4 linked regions of the Undibacterium sp. KW1 genome follow. The protein of the gene in region 4 interacts with the protein of the main gene of each other region in a pairwise test. Links are inferred from orthologs where the notes say so. Each region holds a gene or a part of one and is shown on either strand. Other genes may lie near its edges. The genes, in order: UNDKW_RS13545, dnaQ, UNDKW_RS10855 and dnaE.

Evidence for each region.
Region 1: the proteins of dnaE (region 4) and UNDKW_RS13545 interact in binary tests that used the Escherichia coli proteins (3 or more experiments, as listed by UniProt). The link is inferred for Undibacterium sp. KW1 from one-to-one orthologs.
Region 2: the proteins of dnaE (region 4) and dnaQ interact in binary tests that used the Escherichia coli proteins (3 or more experiments, as listed by UniProt). The link is inferred for Undibacterium sp. KW1 from one-to-one orthologs.
Region 3: the proteins of dnaE (region 4) and UNDKW_RS10855 interact in binary tests that used the Escherichia coli proteins (3 or more experiments, as listed by UniProt). The link is inferred for Undibacterium sp. KW1 from one-to-one orthologs.

Annotation. Positions count from the first base shown.
Region 1 is NZ_AP018439.1:3,009,644-3,013,256, forward strand. What follows is about bases 319-3,178. They hold UNDKW_RS13545 (pyridoxal phosphate-dependent aminotransferase), read left to right. Parts: upstream 319-1,095; coding sequence 1,096-2,262; downstream 2,263-3,178. Other genes in these bases: upp (uracil phosphoribosyltransferase), read left to right, coding at 420-1,052; UNDKW_RS13550 (DUF3999 family protein), read right to left, coding at 2,278-3,178. Also shown: UNDKW_RS13535 (hypothetical protein), read right to left, coding at 1-214; more of UNDKW_RS13550, read right to left, coding at 3,179-3,613. UniProt on the Escherichia coli protein: Shows aminotransferase activity with methionine and histidine as substrates, and to a lesser extent also with phenylalanine.
Region 2 is NZ_AP018439.1:3,077,020-3,080,754, reverse strand. What follows is about bases 599-3,580. They hold dnaQ (DNA polymerase III subunit epsilon), read left to right. Parts: upstream 599-1,726; coding sequence 1,727-2,434; downstream 2,435-3,580. Other genes in these bases: flhC (flagellar transcriptional regulator FlhC), read left to right, coding at 3,328-3,580; flhD (flagellar transcriptional regulator FlhD), read left to right, coding at 2,972-3,289; tilS (tRNA lysidine(34) synthetase TilS), read left to right, coding at 599-1,694. Also shown: UNDKW_RS13850 (acetyl-CoA carboxylase carboxyltransferase subunit alpha), read left to right, coding at 1-306; more of tilS, read left to right, coding at 303-598; more of flhC, read left to right, coding at 3,581-3,735. UniProt on the Escherichia coli protein: DNA polymerase III is a complex, multichain enzyme responsible for most of the replicative synthesis in bacteria. The epsilon subunit contain the editing function and is a proofreading 3'-5' exonuclease.
Region 3 is NZ_AP018439.1:2,417,069-2,420,851, forward strand. Bases 478-3,507 are described here. They hold UNDKW_RS10855 (DNA polymerase III subunit gamma/tau), read left to right. Parts: upstream 478-858; coding sequence 859-3,156; downstream 3,157-3,507. Other genes in these bases: UNDKW_RS10850 (TetR/AcrR family transcriptional regulator), read left to right, coding at 478-849; UNDKW_RS10860 (YbaB/EbfC family nucleoid-associated protein), read left to right, coding at 3,237-3,507. In the rest of the region: UNDKW_RS10845 (isovaleryl-CoA dehydrogenase), read right to left, coding at 1-83; more of UNDKW_RS10850, read left to right, coding at 211-477; more of UNDKW_RS10860, read left to right, coding at 3,508-3,563; recombination mediator RecR, read left to right, coding at 3,566-3,783. UniProt on the Escherichia coli protein: Part of the beta sliding clamp loading complex, which hydrolyzes ATP to load the beta clamp onto primed DNA to form the DNA replication pre-initiation complex.
Region 4 is NZ_AP018439.1:3,678,637-3,683,446, reverse strand. Bases 460-4,516 are described here. They hold dnaE (DNA polymerase III subunit alpha), read left to right. Parts: upstream 460-797; coding sequence 798-4,316; downstream 4,317-4,516. Other genes in these bases: UNDKW_RS16475 (O-antigen ligase), read left to right, coding at 4,321-4,516; UNDKW_RS16485 (TonB-dependent siderophore receptor), read right to left, coding at 460-476. Also shown: more of UNDKW_RS16485, read right to left, coding at 1-459; more of UNDKW_RS16475, read left to right, coding at 4,517-4,810. UniProt on the Escherichia coli protein: DNA polymerase III is a complex, multichain enzyme responsible for most of the replicative synthesis in bacteria. This DNA polymerase also exhibits 3' to 5' exonuclease activity. The alpha chain is the DNA polymerase catalytic subunit.

The sequences.
Region 1 (3,613 bases), 670 kb from region 4 along the record:
GGGATTCTGCTTTCAGCCTTGTTTCCGCTGCTACGGTGGCCCTGGCTTCTGCCTCTACCCGTGCGATGGCTTCACGAATACCTTTCACATCGATGCGGGTATTGGACTCAATTGCCTCTTCTGGTGGCAAATAATTGTCCTTGCGGTCGCCATGGCGATCGAGGGAGTAATCTCCCAGAGATAATTTATTTAACAACGCCTGATTGCTGTCCATTTCTGCACTCCTGATCTGATAGTCGTTCACCGTCATCGCGGGCCCTGCCATGCCGGAACTTCTTATACTGGATTATCAATCAAGAAAAATTTGACGATGGCTGGAGCAGAAGTGGAAAAACACCTCAATTCCTGATTTATCCGTTTCCCTTAATGCTGGCTGGGACGTAAAATAGCGGTCAACTCAACATTGCCGGAGAATTACCTTGAACGAACTCGTTACCGAAATCAGACACCCACTGGTGCAACACAAACTGACGCTGATGCGCAGCAAAGACACGCCGACGGATAATTTCCGCCGTCTGTTGCGTGAAATCAGCCAGATGCTGGCGTATGAAGTCACCCGTGACCTGCCTATTGAACTGGTCAAGATCGAAACGCCGATTACCACCATTGATGCACCAACCATCAGTGGCAAGAAGTTGTGCGTGATCTCAGTCTTGCGCGCTGGCAATGGTATTTTGGATGGCATGCTGGATTTGCTGCCAAATGCGCGCGTAGGCCATATCGGTCTGTACCGTGACCCAGAAACACTGGAACCGGTCGAGTATTACTTCAAAGTGCCAGAAGATATCGCAGACCGCCTGGTGATCGTGGTTGACCCCATGCTGGCAACTGGCAACTCAGCCGCTGCCGCCATTTCCCGCCTGAAACTGCGTGGCGCGACGACGATCAAGTTCGTGTGCCTGCTGGCTGCCCCGGAAGGTATCAAGGTCATGAATGCGGCCCATCCTGATGTACCTATCGTGACTGCTTCAATTGATGACCATCTCAATGAACATGGTTATATCGTGCCTGGCCTGGGCGATGCCGGGGACCGTTTGTTTGGTACAAAATAATCGTTTTATATCAATCGCTTATAGTTTTTGAAGAGTTTCACTGATGACGACTACTGCCCGCTTCGTACCTGAGTCTAAATTGCCCGAAGTGGGCACCACCATCTTTTCAGTGATGTCTGCCCTGGCAGCAGAGAAAAAAGCGGTCAATCTTGGTCAGGGCTTCCCTGACTTTAGCTGCGACCCTGCTCTGCCTGCCCTGGTAGCACAGGCCATGACGGATAATTACAATCAATATCCGCCCATGCCAGGCATGCCGCAGTTGCGCGAGCAAATAGCCACCAAGATCAAGAACATCTATGGTCATGCTTATGATGTGAATACTGAAATCACCGTCACTGCTGGCGCGACCCAGGGTATTTTGACGATCTTGCTGGCCTGCGTACATGCAGGTGATGAAGTCATTGTCATAGAACCTGCGTATGACAGCTATGTATCCAGTATCAAGCTAGCAGGCGGTGTGCCGGTGTTTGTCAGTATGGAATTGGGGACAAATGGCTATGCCATCCCCTGGGAAAAAGTAAAAGCCAGCATCACTGACAAGACCCGTTTGCTGATGCTGAATTCACCGCATAACCCTACCGGGTCGGTACTAAGTGTGGATGATATCGCCGCTTTGAGCGATATCGTGCGTGATACCAGGGTATTGATTGCATCCGACGAGGTATATGAGCACATGGTGTTTGATGGTCAGCGCCACGAATCGCTGTCGCGCTACCCTGAGCTGGCAGAGCGCAGCTTTATCATTTCCAGCTTTGGTAAGACGTATCATGTGACAGGCTGGAAAGTTGGCTATGTAACGGCACCGGCAGCACTGATGGCAGAGTTCCGCAAGGTCCATCAATACAATGTCTTTACCGTCAATACACCTATGCAGGTGGGATTGGCGCAGTATATGAGCAAGCCTGCCCCGTATCTGGAGCTATCGGACTTTTATCAAGAGAAACGTGACCTGTTCAGGGCTGGCCTGGCCAATTCACGCTTGCGCTTGCTGCCATGTGCTGGCACTTATTTCCAGTCTGTTGATTATTCAGCAGTTTCCGACATGACTGAACTGGAATTTGCCCGCTGGCTGACGACTGAGATTGGTGTGGCAGCCATCCCGGTTTCTGCTTTTTATCAGCAAGGCAAGGAATCTGGCATCGTGCGTTTTTGCTTTGCCAAGCAGGATACTACCCTGCAAGACGCCTTGCAGCGCCTGCAAAGCATTTAATACCTGAGCAAATACTCAGGTCTTTGCCTTATCTTCTGACATATTCTTCAGCAGGGACCATACCATCCCGCCCAATAATAATAAACCAACACCTAATGCCGCCCATAACCAGGGTTTGTGCTCTTTGGCGGGTGTCTTCTCAGCGACTGGTTTGACCACAGGCTGAGGTGCGACATAGTCGGCAATTTCCACACTGGCGATATCGGCCTGCACTGGCTTACTCAAATCCATTTTGGGAATGAGCGTTGTCAAAGGTATTGCAGCCCCCTCTTTGTTCTCCATTCCCCATTCGAGTTGGTAAGGCGGTTTGCCGCGCGCCAGAAAAACCAGCCTGCGCGGTAAGCTGGCGATCTGTATCTCAGGCAGGGTTTTGCGCAACTTGCTGAATGGGCTATCGGTTCGCAAGCGCAAAGTCTTATAACTGGCACCATCCAAGAGCAAATCAGGTGACTTCACTTCACCATTCTGCAGATTGATTTTATAAACCATGCTGTCATTCAACCAGACTTGTTGATCTACTACCTGCACTTCAGCATTACGCTTCTGATTCCTTAAGACATGCAGAGGATATAGCGGACTATGTCTGTGATGATAAGAGGACACCGGCGCAGTTGTCGTCGTCACCTGCGCCAGCACTGTGATATGTAACAGGGTGTTAGGCTCGCTCACCAGCAAACGCAGGCTGTCTATGGGCGTGTTGTCCGGGATGGAATAATCACAATAATTTGCACCACAAGCCCTCACCGGAATTGGCTTACTCCATTGCAAAATCGGTGGTGTATAGACTTCTTGCTGGCTGTCTATGATAACGCTGTCCAGCCAGGGTGCATCTGCAGGATTATTCCAGCGCAGGCGCAAATACTGCGCACTGACATGGTGTAGCCTGATGCCAAGATTCTGCAACATGGAACCCTGATGACGCAATTGCACCAATTGTTCGCTACCCAGCGATTGCCAGTTTTTCAGGTCATCACTGCTTTCCAGCGTGAAGCCAAACATGCCATCTACCTGTTCAGCTATACCGAACCTGGCTTGCAATAACTTGCCCTTGATCTTGCTGACATCAATAATCCAGGCAGGCACAGGATTTTGCCTGGTGATTTTCACTTGCGACAAGGCGCTTAGTGAGCCATCTGCATTTTGCCGGAAGCTGCTGAAGCTGCTGCTTTGTATGTCTTTCAAAGGAAAGGCGCTGACTGTTTTGCTCTCAAGCTTGGCACTCGCCGTTTCTACGTCTGCCCAGGCAAACGACAAGAGATCACCATCAGCATTGCGCACACGTACATCATGCAGATCGGGATGCAGGCTGCCAGGGTAAATACTGGTTGGTATATCCAGTTGAAAATACGGC
Region 2 (3,735 bases), 600 kb from region 4 along the record:
TCCGTCATTTCCCCTGAAGGTTGTGCCTCCATCCTGTGGAAGACATCTGACCGTGCCTCTGATGCTGCCGAAGCATTGGGCTTGACTGCCCACAGGCTCAAAGCCATGGGCCTGATAGACAAGATCATCAATGAACCTCTGGGTGGAGCCCACAGGGATCCAAAACAAATGTGTGCACTGGTAAAACGTGCTTTGGCTGATACCCTGCGTCAGTTCCAGGGCGTCAAAACCAAGGACTTGCTGGCAGCACGTCATGAAAAATTAATGAGCTATGGCAAGTTTAAGGAAACGAAACTTGCTGAATGAGGCCAGATCAACATTGCTCCAGTCTTGAGCAAACATTCTCAAAGAAACTCGATGCCATTATTGCTGATTGCTGTGAAGGAAATCTGCAAAATGGCCTCGCTGTAGGCTATAGCGGCGGTCTGGATTCTACGGTCTTGCTTGACCTGGCAATCAATTATTGCCGTCGTGCCAAAATCTCACTGCATGCTTTTCACATCCATCATGGTTTGAGCCCGAATGCAGATGCCTGGCTAGATCATTGCCGGGCTATATGCGTTTCAGGTGAAGTCGGCTTTCATGCTCAACGTATTCAGGTTGCCCGCGACAGCGGTGATGGTGTCGAGGCTTCTGCTCGCAAGGGGCGCTATGAAGCTTTGGGGCGAATGGCGAAAGATACAGGCATCCCCTTGATTCTGGCAGCCCATCATCAGGATGATCAGGCAGAAACCCTGTTGTTGCAATTGCTGCGTGGCAGCGGAGTGGCCGGCATGTCAGGCATGGATGCTTGTCATCGTGCGCCTAATCTGTTTGGTCATGACCAGGTCATGCTGGGGCGGCCATTGTTGTCTGAAAAGCGGGCAACGCTGGAGGCCTATGCAAGTCAGCGAGGCCTGCGTTATATAGAAGATGAATCAAATACTGACCAGCGCTATCTGCGCAATGCCATACGCCATAGCGTCATGCCGGTACTTGACACCCTGTCACCGGGTTACTCGGAACGGATAGCCCGTTCGGCTACGCATTTTCAGGCTGCGCAAGATTTGATGCTTGAAGTCGCTCAGCAGGATTTCGCCAGTTGCTCTACTGATGCTGGACTGGGCATTGCTGCCATGCGTGCGTTGAGTCCTGCGCGCAGGGATAATTTGTTCCGTTACTGGTTTTCAAGGGCTGGCGTACGCATGCCTACGACTTCACGTCTGAAGGAAATGCAAAGCCAGCTATTTGAGGGGCGTGAAGATGCGCGTATTACGGTACACCATGATACTGTCGCCATACATCGCTATAAAAGCATCGTCTATTTGTCTGCGCAAAATACGAGAGTGTCAGAGCAAGACCAGTTGCGGGAGTTTGTCTGGGAAGGGCAGGATCATATTCATTTCCCAGCGTTTGCTGGCCGCCTGTATTTTGATGCGGCTGAGTATGGGCTGGATGCCTCCTGGTTAAAGCAGCAGTCGCTGACCATGCATTTGCGCAGGGGAGGAGAGCGCCTTAAACTTGCCGAAAACCGGCCTACCCGCGACATGAAGAGCCATTATCAGTCCTTGCAGATACCTTTCTGGCAAAGGGAGCGCCTGCCTTATGTTTCTGTTGGCCGCGATTTATTATTTGCCGCCGGAGTTGGTATGCAGAGTCGGTTTTGCCAGGATGGCTTGGCCGCCTGCATTTCCTTGCGCTGGGTTTTTGATTAAATTAAGTGTTGTAATTTAAAGGAATATTGAACATGCGTAGGCAGTTGGTCCTCGATACCGAAACCACGGGTTTGAATGCGCGCAATGGCGACCGCATTATAGAAATTGGTTGCGTAGAATTAGTAAACCGCAAGCTGACTGGTAATAATTTCCATCGCTACATCAATCCTGAGCGAGATTCCGAAGAAGGTGCTTTGGCAGTTCACGGCCTGACCACCGAATTTTTGAGCGACAAGCCCAAGTTCGCCGAGATTGCCGAAGAGTTTTGCGCTTATATCAAAGATGCCGAAGTCATTATCCATAACGCACCTTTTGACATCGGATTTTTGAATGCCGAGCTCGCGCGTCTGGATTTGCCCTTATTGACAGAATATTGCCCCAGTGTCATTGATACATTGGTTCAGGCAAAAGAATTGCATCCGGGTAAGCGTAATTCGCTGGATGCGCTCTGTACCCGTTATGAAATTTCGAATTCTCACCGCAAATTGCACGGCGCTTTGCTGGATGCTGAATTATTGGCAGATGTTTTTCTGGCAATGTCACGCGGACAGAATAGCTTTGAGATTGAAGTAGAAGAAGACGATGCGCCAAAAGTGCAGGAGGTCGTGGCTTTTGATATGCCGGTTGGCGAGATTGCTGTATTGATGGCCACGGAAGAAGAGATGGGTGAGCACGAAAAACTCCTGACAGGGCTGGATAAGCAGATTAAAGACAAATGCATCTGGCATGCGACTTTGTAGGAAATAAACCAGGTTCATGGTCTTATTGATATGCATGAAAGACAATAAATGCTGGAAGCAATAACTTAAATAGCCAAGTAATCGACCCAAAACTAATCACCTGTTGCAAACAGGTGATTTTTTTTTGATTTTTTTTGGGGGCAACCCTAAAGATTTCACAATTTGTTGCCGTTACAAGCTCATGAAAATAAATCGAAAATATTTTTAAATTTTCCCTAAAGTTTTCTAAAGTGCTGCCGTTAATGATTATAAGACGATGCGATAAAACCTAAATTTATGCGTAAGTCTTTGTTTTTATTAAATTTTTTCGAATTGCTCGATTTTGCTGGTTTGAAAAAATAAAAATCTGTTTTCTACGGAATTTAATTTTGTAGATGTCTAAATGTGCCTGTAGGATATTTTCCTACGGCATGTCGTCGTTTTATTCTTGCTTTAAATACGGAATCCCGCTTATACAGCCACTTTTGGCCAGCCTGCACAATGTATCTCACTGGCAACGCAAACATGCCGCTGATAACAAAACTGGAGGGTGGGAAAATGACGCAGAACGATATGATGGCCGAGATTCGGGATGCCAATTTGAGTTATTTGATGTTGGCACAACAAATGATTCGCGCTGATAAAGCGACCGCTATTTTCCGTTTGGGTATTGGTAAAGAAATTGCAGACCTGATCGAAGGTTTGAATAATGCCCAGATCTTGAAGCTGGCTGGCTCCAACATGATGTTGGCGCGCTTCCGCTTCGAAGATAGTTCCATTTTGTGCATGTTGACAAATTACAACAAGGAGCGTGCGCTTGCGCATTCCCATGCTGCGATTTTGATGGCTGGTCAGCCAGTTGAAGAAATCCATTAATTTGTCAGGCATTGAATCGAAGCGGACGGAGAAATATCATGGCAAGCAAAAGCGTAGTAAACGAGGCTCACGAAATTCAATTGGCAATTGAATTGGTCAATCTGGGTGCCAGGTTGCAGTTGCTGGAATCTGAGACATCCTTGTCGCGTGAGCGTCTGCTGAAGATATACAAGGAGTTGAAAGGGGTATCCCCTCCAAAAGGCATGCTGCCTTTTTCTGCTGACTGGTTTATTACCTGGCAGCCAAATATCCATTCTTCCCTGTTCATGAACATCCATAAGTATTTGCGTGAGCATGCTGGTGTTGATGGTATAGATGCTGTCATCAAGGCATACCGCCTGTATCTGGAGCAGGTGCCTGTTCCTGCTGGTGAAGAGCCTGTCTTATCCCTGACACGTGCCTGGACTCTGGTGCGCTTCTTTGAGGGGAAAATGCTGAGTTTTGCA
Region 3 (3,783 bases), 1.3 Mb from region 4 along the record:
ATTAGAACGGCATCACTAGTGAAAATATTGTAATCTTGCAGGTCTGCGACCTGATTGCTTATTTCATGGGTTTGCCACTGCATCGGTGCCTCATTGATATGGGTAAGCTAAATAAGTAAGCCAGATGAATAGTGTAGTCTGATGAAGTAATCAAGATGTTCGCCTTTTAGCATTCCCCCAAGTACCTGAACTTATAAAACAAGAAACACCATGAGCGAGACTGCCAGCCCTTTGAAACTACGCCGCAAGCCAGTGCAGCAACGCTCAAAAATGACACAATTGGCAATCCTCGATGCCTTTGTTCGGCTTTTGGTCGAAAAAAGCTATGCCGATCTGACCATGCGCGATATCGCTTTGGTTGCTGGCGTAGGTCTGGGTACCTTGTATGAATACTTCCCTGGCAAGAAATCGATAGCGGCGCACTGCATCCATGAACGCATGAAGAATATAGGCGCGCAGATGCGCAACTGGGTAGAGTTGCAACACGGTCAGCCCTTGCAAGACATCGTCACGGATCTGCTGGAGCGCATCATACTCTTGCATGCCGACAAGACCGAGGAGTGGTCAGCCCTGATTTTCCTGGAGCGGCAAATTTCCAATATGGAAGCCTATAGCGCTTTGTATGGGCAGGTTGTTGATATCTGGGAATCTGCTTTTGCGGCAAGCTCAGACCGTGCGCTGTATCCCGATACCAGCCCGGCGATCGTCCATGCGGCTGTCTACGGTGTCCTGTATCAGACCCTGATGTTGTCCCCACAAAGCCTGCAAGAGCCTGAATTTCTTGCCCAGATGAAAAACTTGGTGTTGGGATATCTGCAAATCACTGATCAGAGTGCCCGAATAAGGTAAAATCGCGGGATGTCCTATCAAGTCCTCGCCCGAAAATATCGCCCCAAGAGTTTTGAAACTCTGGTGGGGCAAGAGCACGTGGTCCGTGCCTTATCGCATGCGCTAGAGCAGCAGCGGCTGCATCACGCCTATTTGTTTACCGGTACCCGTGGTGTCGGCAAGACGACGCTGTCACGTATCCTCGCCAAATCCTTTAACTGTGAGACCGGCATTACTGCCCATCCTTGCGGTGTTTGCGAAGCCTGTACGGCAATTGATGCCGGGCGCTTTGTTGACTATATAGAAATGGATGCCGCCTCTAACCGTGGTGTCGATGAAATGGCCTCGCTGCTCGAACAGGCGATTTATGCACCGTCCAATGCACGCTTTAAAGTCTATATGATAGACGAGGTGCACATGCTGACCAACCACGCTTTCAACGCCATGTTGAAAACGCTGGAAGAGCCGCCTGAGCACGTCAAATTCATTCTGGCAACGACAGACCCGCAGAAAATCCCTGTCACGGTCTTGTCACGTTGCCTGCAATTCAATCTCAAACAAATGCCGCCTGGCCACATCGTTGGCCATCTGGAAAACATTCTGGGACAAGAGCAAATCGAATTTGAATTGCCTGCCTTGCGTTTGCTGGCGCAGGGTGCCCATGGTTCCATGCGTGATGCCTTGTCGCTGACTGATCAGGCAATTGCCTATGCTGCCGGTAAAGTCAGCCTTGATGCCGTGCAAGGCATGCTGGGTGCGCTGGACCAGTCTTATCTGATACGTCTTCTGGATGCTTTGCTGGCCCAGGATGGCAAGGCCTTGCTGGATGTTGCCGACGAAATGGCAGCGCGCAGCCTGTCGTATAAAGCTGCCCTGCAAGACCTGGGTAGTTTGTTGCACCAGATCGCCGTGGCGCAAATGGTGCCTGCGGCAGTGGCAGAAGATATTCCCGAGCGTGAGCAGGTTTTGCGTCTGGCACAAAGCTTTGCCAAAGAAGAAGTACAGCTGTTTTATCAAATTGCAGTACATGGCCGTAACGAGCTGGCACTGGCTCCTGATGAATATGCAGGCTTCAGCATGACGCTGTTGCGCATGCTGGCGTTCAAACCTGTCAGTGGTGAGCAATGGGCGCAGCCGCCCGCCGGTACACCACCGGCTGGTGGGCGTCCGGCTTTGCCAGTGAATCATGTTAACAATCAGGCTCCCTCGCAAAGCGCTGGTCGTCCCGGTTCTGCTCCTGCTCCCGGTCCTGCAGTCGTAAATGTCAGTGGCTCCGCACCGCTCGCAAGCGCAGTACAGGCAGTTGCGCCTGCCAGAGTTGCTGCAGAAGTAGCGAAACCGGTAGTACAGGAAAAAATAGATGCGCCCGCACCAGCACCAGTGCCAGCTAATGGTGCCCGGGTAAGCCCTGTCATGGCGGCCCTGGCTGCTGCGCGTGCAGGTGCCAAGGGCGGTACGCCAGCCCGCTCTGCTCAGTTTGAAGCTGCGCCAGCACCACAAGTCAAGGCTGTGATTGCGCCCGTGGCCCTGGTCGCTCCGGTTACTCCGGCTGCCACGCCAACTGTCAAAGTCGCACCGCCGTCCGCACAGCCATTAGTCAAGCCTTCCCAGCCAGTGTCTGCGCCCGCGCCTTTGATTGCCGAGCAGGATATGCAATCCATGGGTATGGATGATATGCCGCCACCCTGGGATGAAGAAATGTTCTTCGATGCAGAGCCTGCAAAACTGGCGATGCAACCACGATTGATTGCTCCTGCTTCTGCCCCTATTGTGCAGCAGGAGCAAGCCGCGCAAGTTGAAGTGGCCGTGCTAGCTGATGCTGCTGCATTTGCTGCATCTGTTGACCAGGAACCGCAAGCCGCCGCTGCAGAAGCGGTCAAGCCTAGGGAATCGATCACCCTGATTGCTGATCGCCTGATCGCGAATGCGCCAGTCCCTGAGTTGAACTGGGATGGTCATTGGCCTACGCTGGCTGCCAGTTTGCCAGTGCGTGGTGTAGCGCAGCAAATGACACAGCAAAGTGAGCTGGTCAGTTGCAAGCAGGATGGTAATGCTCATGTGTTCCGCCTGCGCCTGCCTTTGGCGACTCTCCTGTCTTCGGGCAGTGTAGAAAAACTTAGTGCAGCCCTGACTGAGCGTTTTGAAAAAAACATACGGGTAGAAACCGAGATAGGTGCGGTTGAGCATACAGCCAACGCACAGGCTGTGGCTGAGCGTGAAGTGCGCCAGCAACAGGCAGAAAAATCCATACAGGGCGACAGTTTCGTGCAGACTTTGATGCGTGAATTTGGTGCCACTATCGTCACGGGTAGCATAAGGCCGGTCTGATGTCGGTGATATGCAAAAATAATGCAAGTCCGCGTGACCAAATTTAATCAATATTCCATTTTTATTTTCGGAGAAATTTTATGATGAAGAATCAATTAGCTGGCCTGATGAAACAAGCCCAGGCAATGCAGGACAATATGAAAAAAGCCCAGGATCAATTGGGCCTGGTAGAAGTAGAAGGCCAGGCTGGTGCTGGCTTGGTCAAGGTCGTCATGACCTGCAAGAATGATGTCAAGCGCGTTACCATCGATCCATCTCTGCTGGGTGATGACAAGGACATGCTGGAAGACCTGGTTGCTGCTGCATTCAATGATGCAGTACGCAAGGCAGAAGCCACTTCACAAGAAAAAATGTCCGCACTGACAGCTGGCATGCCTTTGCCACCCGGCTTCAAGATGCCATTCTGAGTGTGAAAAAACTCGGTAGTCTGGAAGCCTTGTCTGAGGCATTGCGCCGCTTACCCGGTGTTGGGCCAAAGTCTGCGCAGCGCATGGCTTATCACTTGCTGCAACATGACAGGGAAGGCGCCGCCATCCTTGGTATGGCGCTGACTCACGCGGTTGAGCGGATACAGCATTGTGCATCCTGCAATACCTTCAGCGAGAGCGAAGTCTGTGAAACCTGTCT
Region 4 (4,810 bases):
TCTATGCGTTCTATGTCATCAAGGACGATGGGCAAGTCGCTCCAGTTCACACCACCAAACAGACTGGCATACACAGAGCGGCCATCGATCAGGACCTGCATGTGGTCTGAGGTCGTGGTGGTGACCATGCCATGATAGGCGACCGTGCTGTCTGCTGAGTAATAGGGATCGGCATGGTAAGCCACATACATGCCTGGTACCAGGCGAAAAATCTCGGACAAGTCCCAGGCACCAGAGTCCTTGATCATCTGCCTGTCTATGATGGTGACTGCGACTGGTGCTTCATTGATGGGTTGTGACAGGCGCGAGGCGGACAGCACCACAGGTACGTCATCCAGAAAAATCGATTCTTCTCCGCCGCCGGCCAGTACTACCTGATGCATTAGGGAAAAAAGCAGGGCAGCGCAGCCAGCACGCCCGTAAGAGCGCTTGCCAGAATAGTTGCTATGGATGCGGAGTTTTTCTTCTGCTAACAAGTTATGCCCCAGAGCCAGAAAATGCATTGATTTAGAGTAACACAGCAGAGGCTGGCGAATGTAGCTTAAATGCAAAGACGAGAGTCACAAGACCTATTTACATTCCTGAATTTGTTGTTTTTAGGGCTCAGATTTTTTGGACATGGGGCCTTATTTGGAATTTGCATAATAGGCAAATTAAAACCTTATTTATTGTCGGCATGATGAATTAGCTTGTGCGAATGCTCATTAAATTAAAGTTAAATTAATATAAATTGCATATTTGAAAACTTTAGCAAGGCAAAGCTTCTGATCAGCTTGGGCAACAGGTAGAATAGCGGTATGACTACAGAATTAATTACCTCCCCTGAAGCGACCACCGAAGTTGTCGTCAGCAAGCCCTACGAGCCTGCCTTTGTCCATCTGCGCATCCACTCTGAATATTCGATAGTCGATGGCCTGGTGCGTATTGATGATGTTATCAAGGCAGCAGTCAAAGACAAACAGCCTGCAATGGCAATTACTGACCTGGCGAATTTGTTCGCCATGGTGAAATTTTATAAAGCCGCACGCGGCAAGGGCATGAAGCCTATCGCCGGTTGCGATGTGTGGATCAGCAATGATGTCGATCGTGACAAACCATCCCGGTTGCTGTTGCTGGTCAAGAACAAGCTGGGGTATTTGCAGTTATGCGAATTGCTGGCACAGGCCTGGCTGACGAACCAGCACAAGGGGCGTGCAGAAATCCGCTATGAATGGTTGCAGAGTATTTTTGAAGAAGGTAAGGGTGGTGGCCTGATCGCCATCTCTGGCGCGCATTTTGGTGATGTCGGCGTTGCTATCGACAATGGCAATCTTGATTTGGCAGAACAAAACGCCAGGCGCTGGTCCAGTATTTTCCCCAATCATTTTTATATAGAAATACAAAGAGCAGGCCAGGCGAACATGGACAATCATGTGCGTGCTGCCGTGGCCCTGGCTGGCAGGCTCAAATTGCCGGTGGTGGCAACCCATCCTGTGCAATTCATCAGCAAAGACGATTACACCGCCCATGAAGCACGCGTCTGTATTGCCGAGGGCGATATGCTCGCCAATGGCCGCCGCGTGCGCAGGTTCAATGAACAGCAATGCTTCAAGACCCAGGCCGAGATGGCAGAATTGTTTGCCGACTTGCCAGCCGCACTGCGCAATTCAGTTGAAATCGCCAAGCGCTGTAACCTGATGCTGGAACTGGGTAAGCCGAAGCTGCCGGATTTTCCTACGCCTGAGGGCATGACCATCAATGACTTTTTGGAGCATGAATCCCGGCGTGGTCTCGAGTTTCGCCTCAATCAAATTTTCCCGAATGAAGAAAAGCGCGAGAAAGAGCGTGCCCGTTATGAGGCGCGCCTGAAGTTTGAAACCGACACCATTATCAAGATGGGTTTCCCGGGTTACTTCCTCATCGTTGCTGACTTTATCCAGTGGGCCAAGAACAATGGCGTGCCGGTAGGGCCGGGCCGTGGTTCTGGTGCCGGTTCCCTGGTTGCGTATTCATTGCTGATCACCGATCTTGATCCTTTGCAGTACAACCTGCTGTTCGAGCGTTTCCTGAACCCGGAGCGGGTATCCATGCCCGACTTTGATATTGACTTTTGCCAGGAAGGCCGCGACAAGGTTATTCAGTACGTGAAAGACCGTTATGGCAAAGAAGCGGTGTCGCAGATTGCCACCTTCGGTACCATGGCTGCCAAGGGCGCGATACGCGACATCGGCCGCGTGCTGGACTTTGGCTACATGTTCTGCGATGGCGTCTCCAAACTGATCCCGTTCAAACCGGGCAAACAAGTCACGATAGCCGAGGCGATTGTAGAAGAACCCTTGCTGGCTGAGCGTCAGGAAAACGAAGAAGAAGTCAAAACCCTGCTCGACCTGGCGCAACAGGTAGAAGGCATCACCCGTAATATCGGTATGCATGCCGGTGGTGTATTGATTGCACCAGGCAAGCTCACAGATTTTTGCCCGTTGTATACCCAGGGCGGTGATTCTGGAGTGGTGTCGCAATACGATAAAGACGACGTCGAGGCTGTGGGCCTGGTCAAGTTCGACTTTTTGGGCTTGACCACCTTGACCATTCTCGACAGGGCAGTGCGCTATATCAAGATGATGGACCCGGCCATGGCCGACTTTGATCTGGCCAAATTGCCACTGGATGACAGGGCGTCTTATGATTTGCTGACCAAGGCCAAGACCGTGGCTGTGTTCCAGCTGGAAAGCCGCGGCATGCAAGGCATGCTGAAAGATGCGCGTCCTGACCGCTTTGAAGACATTATCGCGCTGGTGGCTTTGTACCGCCCTGGCCCTATGGACCTGATCCCGGATTTCTGCAAACGCAAGCACGGTGAGAAATTCGATTATCCTGATCCCCGTACCGAAGGCATTTTGTCTGAAACCTACGGCATCATGGTGTATCAGGAGCAGGTTATGCAGATGGCCCAGGTGGTCGGTGGCTACTCACTCGGCGGTGCCGATTTGCTGCGCCGTGCCATGGGTAAGAAAAAAGCAGAAGAGATGGCCGAGCATCGCCAGATTTTCCGTGACGGTGCAGCCAAGGATGGTTTGCCGCAAGAAAAAGCCGACGAGATTTTCGATTTGATGGAAAAATTCGCGGGCTATGGTTTTAATAAATCCCATGCTGCCGCGTATGCCTTGCTGTCTTATCACACCGCTTATCTGAAGGCGCATCATGCCGCTGCTTTCATGGCAGCCAATATGTCGCTGGCCATGGATGATACCGACAAGGTCAAAATCCTGGTCGAAGATGCGATTGATATCTGCAAGCTCAAAATGCTGCCGCCAGATATCAATCTGTCCGATTATCGTTTCATGCCAGTTGCCGAACCTGGCAAAAAATCCAGCCAGATACGCTATGGCATGGGCGCCGTCAAAGGCTCGGGCCAGAATGCGATAGAAAGCATCATCACTGCGAGAAAAGAAGGCGGACCATTTAAGGATTTGTTTGATTTCTGTAAACGCGTCGATAAACGGCAGGTCAACCGTCGAACGGTAGAGTCACTGATACGTGCCGGTGCCATGGATTGCCTGGGCAAAGACCGTGGCGTCTTGCTGGCTACCGTCGATTTTGCAATGGAAGCAGCGATGCAGGCAGAAGCCGCAGCAAACCAGGTCAGCCTGTTTGGTGATGACGATGATTTGATCGCGCCACCAGATTACCTGGATGTACCGCCGTGGACAGACAAGAAGCGCCTGACCGAAGAAAAACTGGCGCTGGGCTTTTACCTGTCCGGTCATCTGTTTGATTCTTATGCGCCAGAAGTGCGCCAGTTCATCAAGACCACTCTTGCCAAGCTGGAACCTTCACGCGACTTGCGCCTGATTTGCGGCATCATTACCGGTGTGCGCACCCAGATGACACAGCGCGGCAAGCTGCTCATCGTCAGCCTTGATGATGGCACTGCCGTGGTTGAGGTGACGGTGTATAGCGAACTCATGGAAGAGTTCAAATCCTTGTTCAAGGAGGATGAATTCCTCGCTGTTCTGGGCAAAGTGTCGGAAGACAGGTTCTCTGGCGGCTTGCGTATCTCGGCTGAAAAAGTCATGGACATAGGCCGTGCCCGCGTGCAGTTCTCGCAAGGTTTGCGTCTGACGCTGACATCGACTGCAGACACGAAAAAACTGCAAGAGATGCTGAAACCACATTTGAACGCCGATGGTTGCCCGGTATTGATACGTTATCAGAACGCCAATGCCAGTGCTGAGCTGTATCTGTCTGACCAGTGGCGGGTGAACCCGGATGATGTCTTGCGTCAGAACCTGGGTGAATGGCTATCCATGAAAAACGTCAAAATTGAATACGCCTGATTCCATGGATACCAGTAGTGTATTGCCAGCGCGTGGTGGTTCGCCGCAGGCAGAGCCGCAAACCGGCTGGCGCCAGTCCTTGCCGCATCAGATACTGACAGGCTTGCCGCTGACCCTGTTTTTCCCGGTTGGTGTCATGTATGCCGGTGTGCTGCTGTTTTATATCAGTTTGCTGGTGTCCGGTGGCTACCTGAAGAAGATGCACAGGATCAGGCAAAGCGCCATGTTGCTGCCGGTACTTGGCCTTAGCCTGGTGAGTATCGTGCTGGCGGCAATGCAGGATATCCCGCCAGAAATCAGTAAAGAATTCTGGCCGGGGTTTGTGCATTACCAGACGTATTTGTTTCTCTTGCCTTTTCTGACCGTGACTGCGGGCGTGTGGCAAAGGCGGGCGATGTATGTTTTCTTTGCTGGTGCAGTGCTGGCGGCAACGCTGTTTGTTGCCAATTTTTTCCATCTCTTGCCGGTCAATACGGTATTTCGCAGCTATGTGA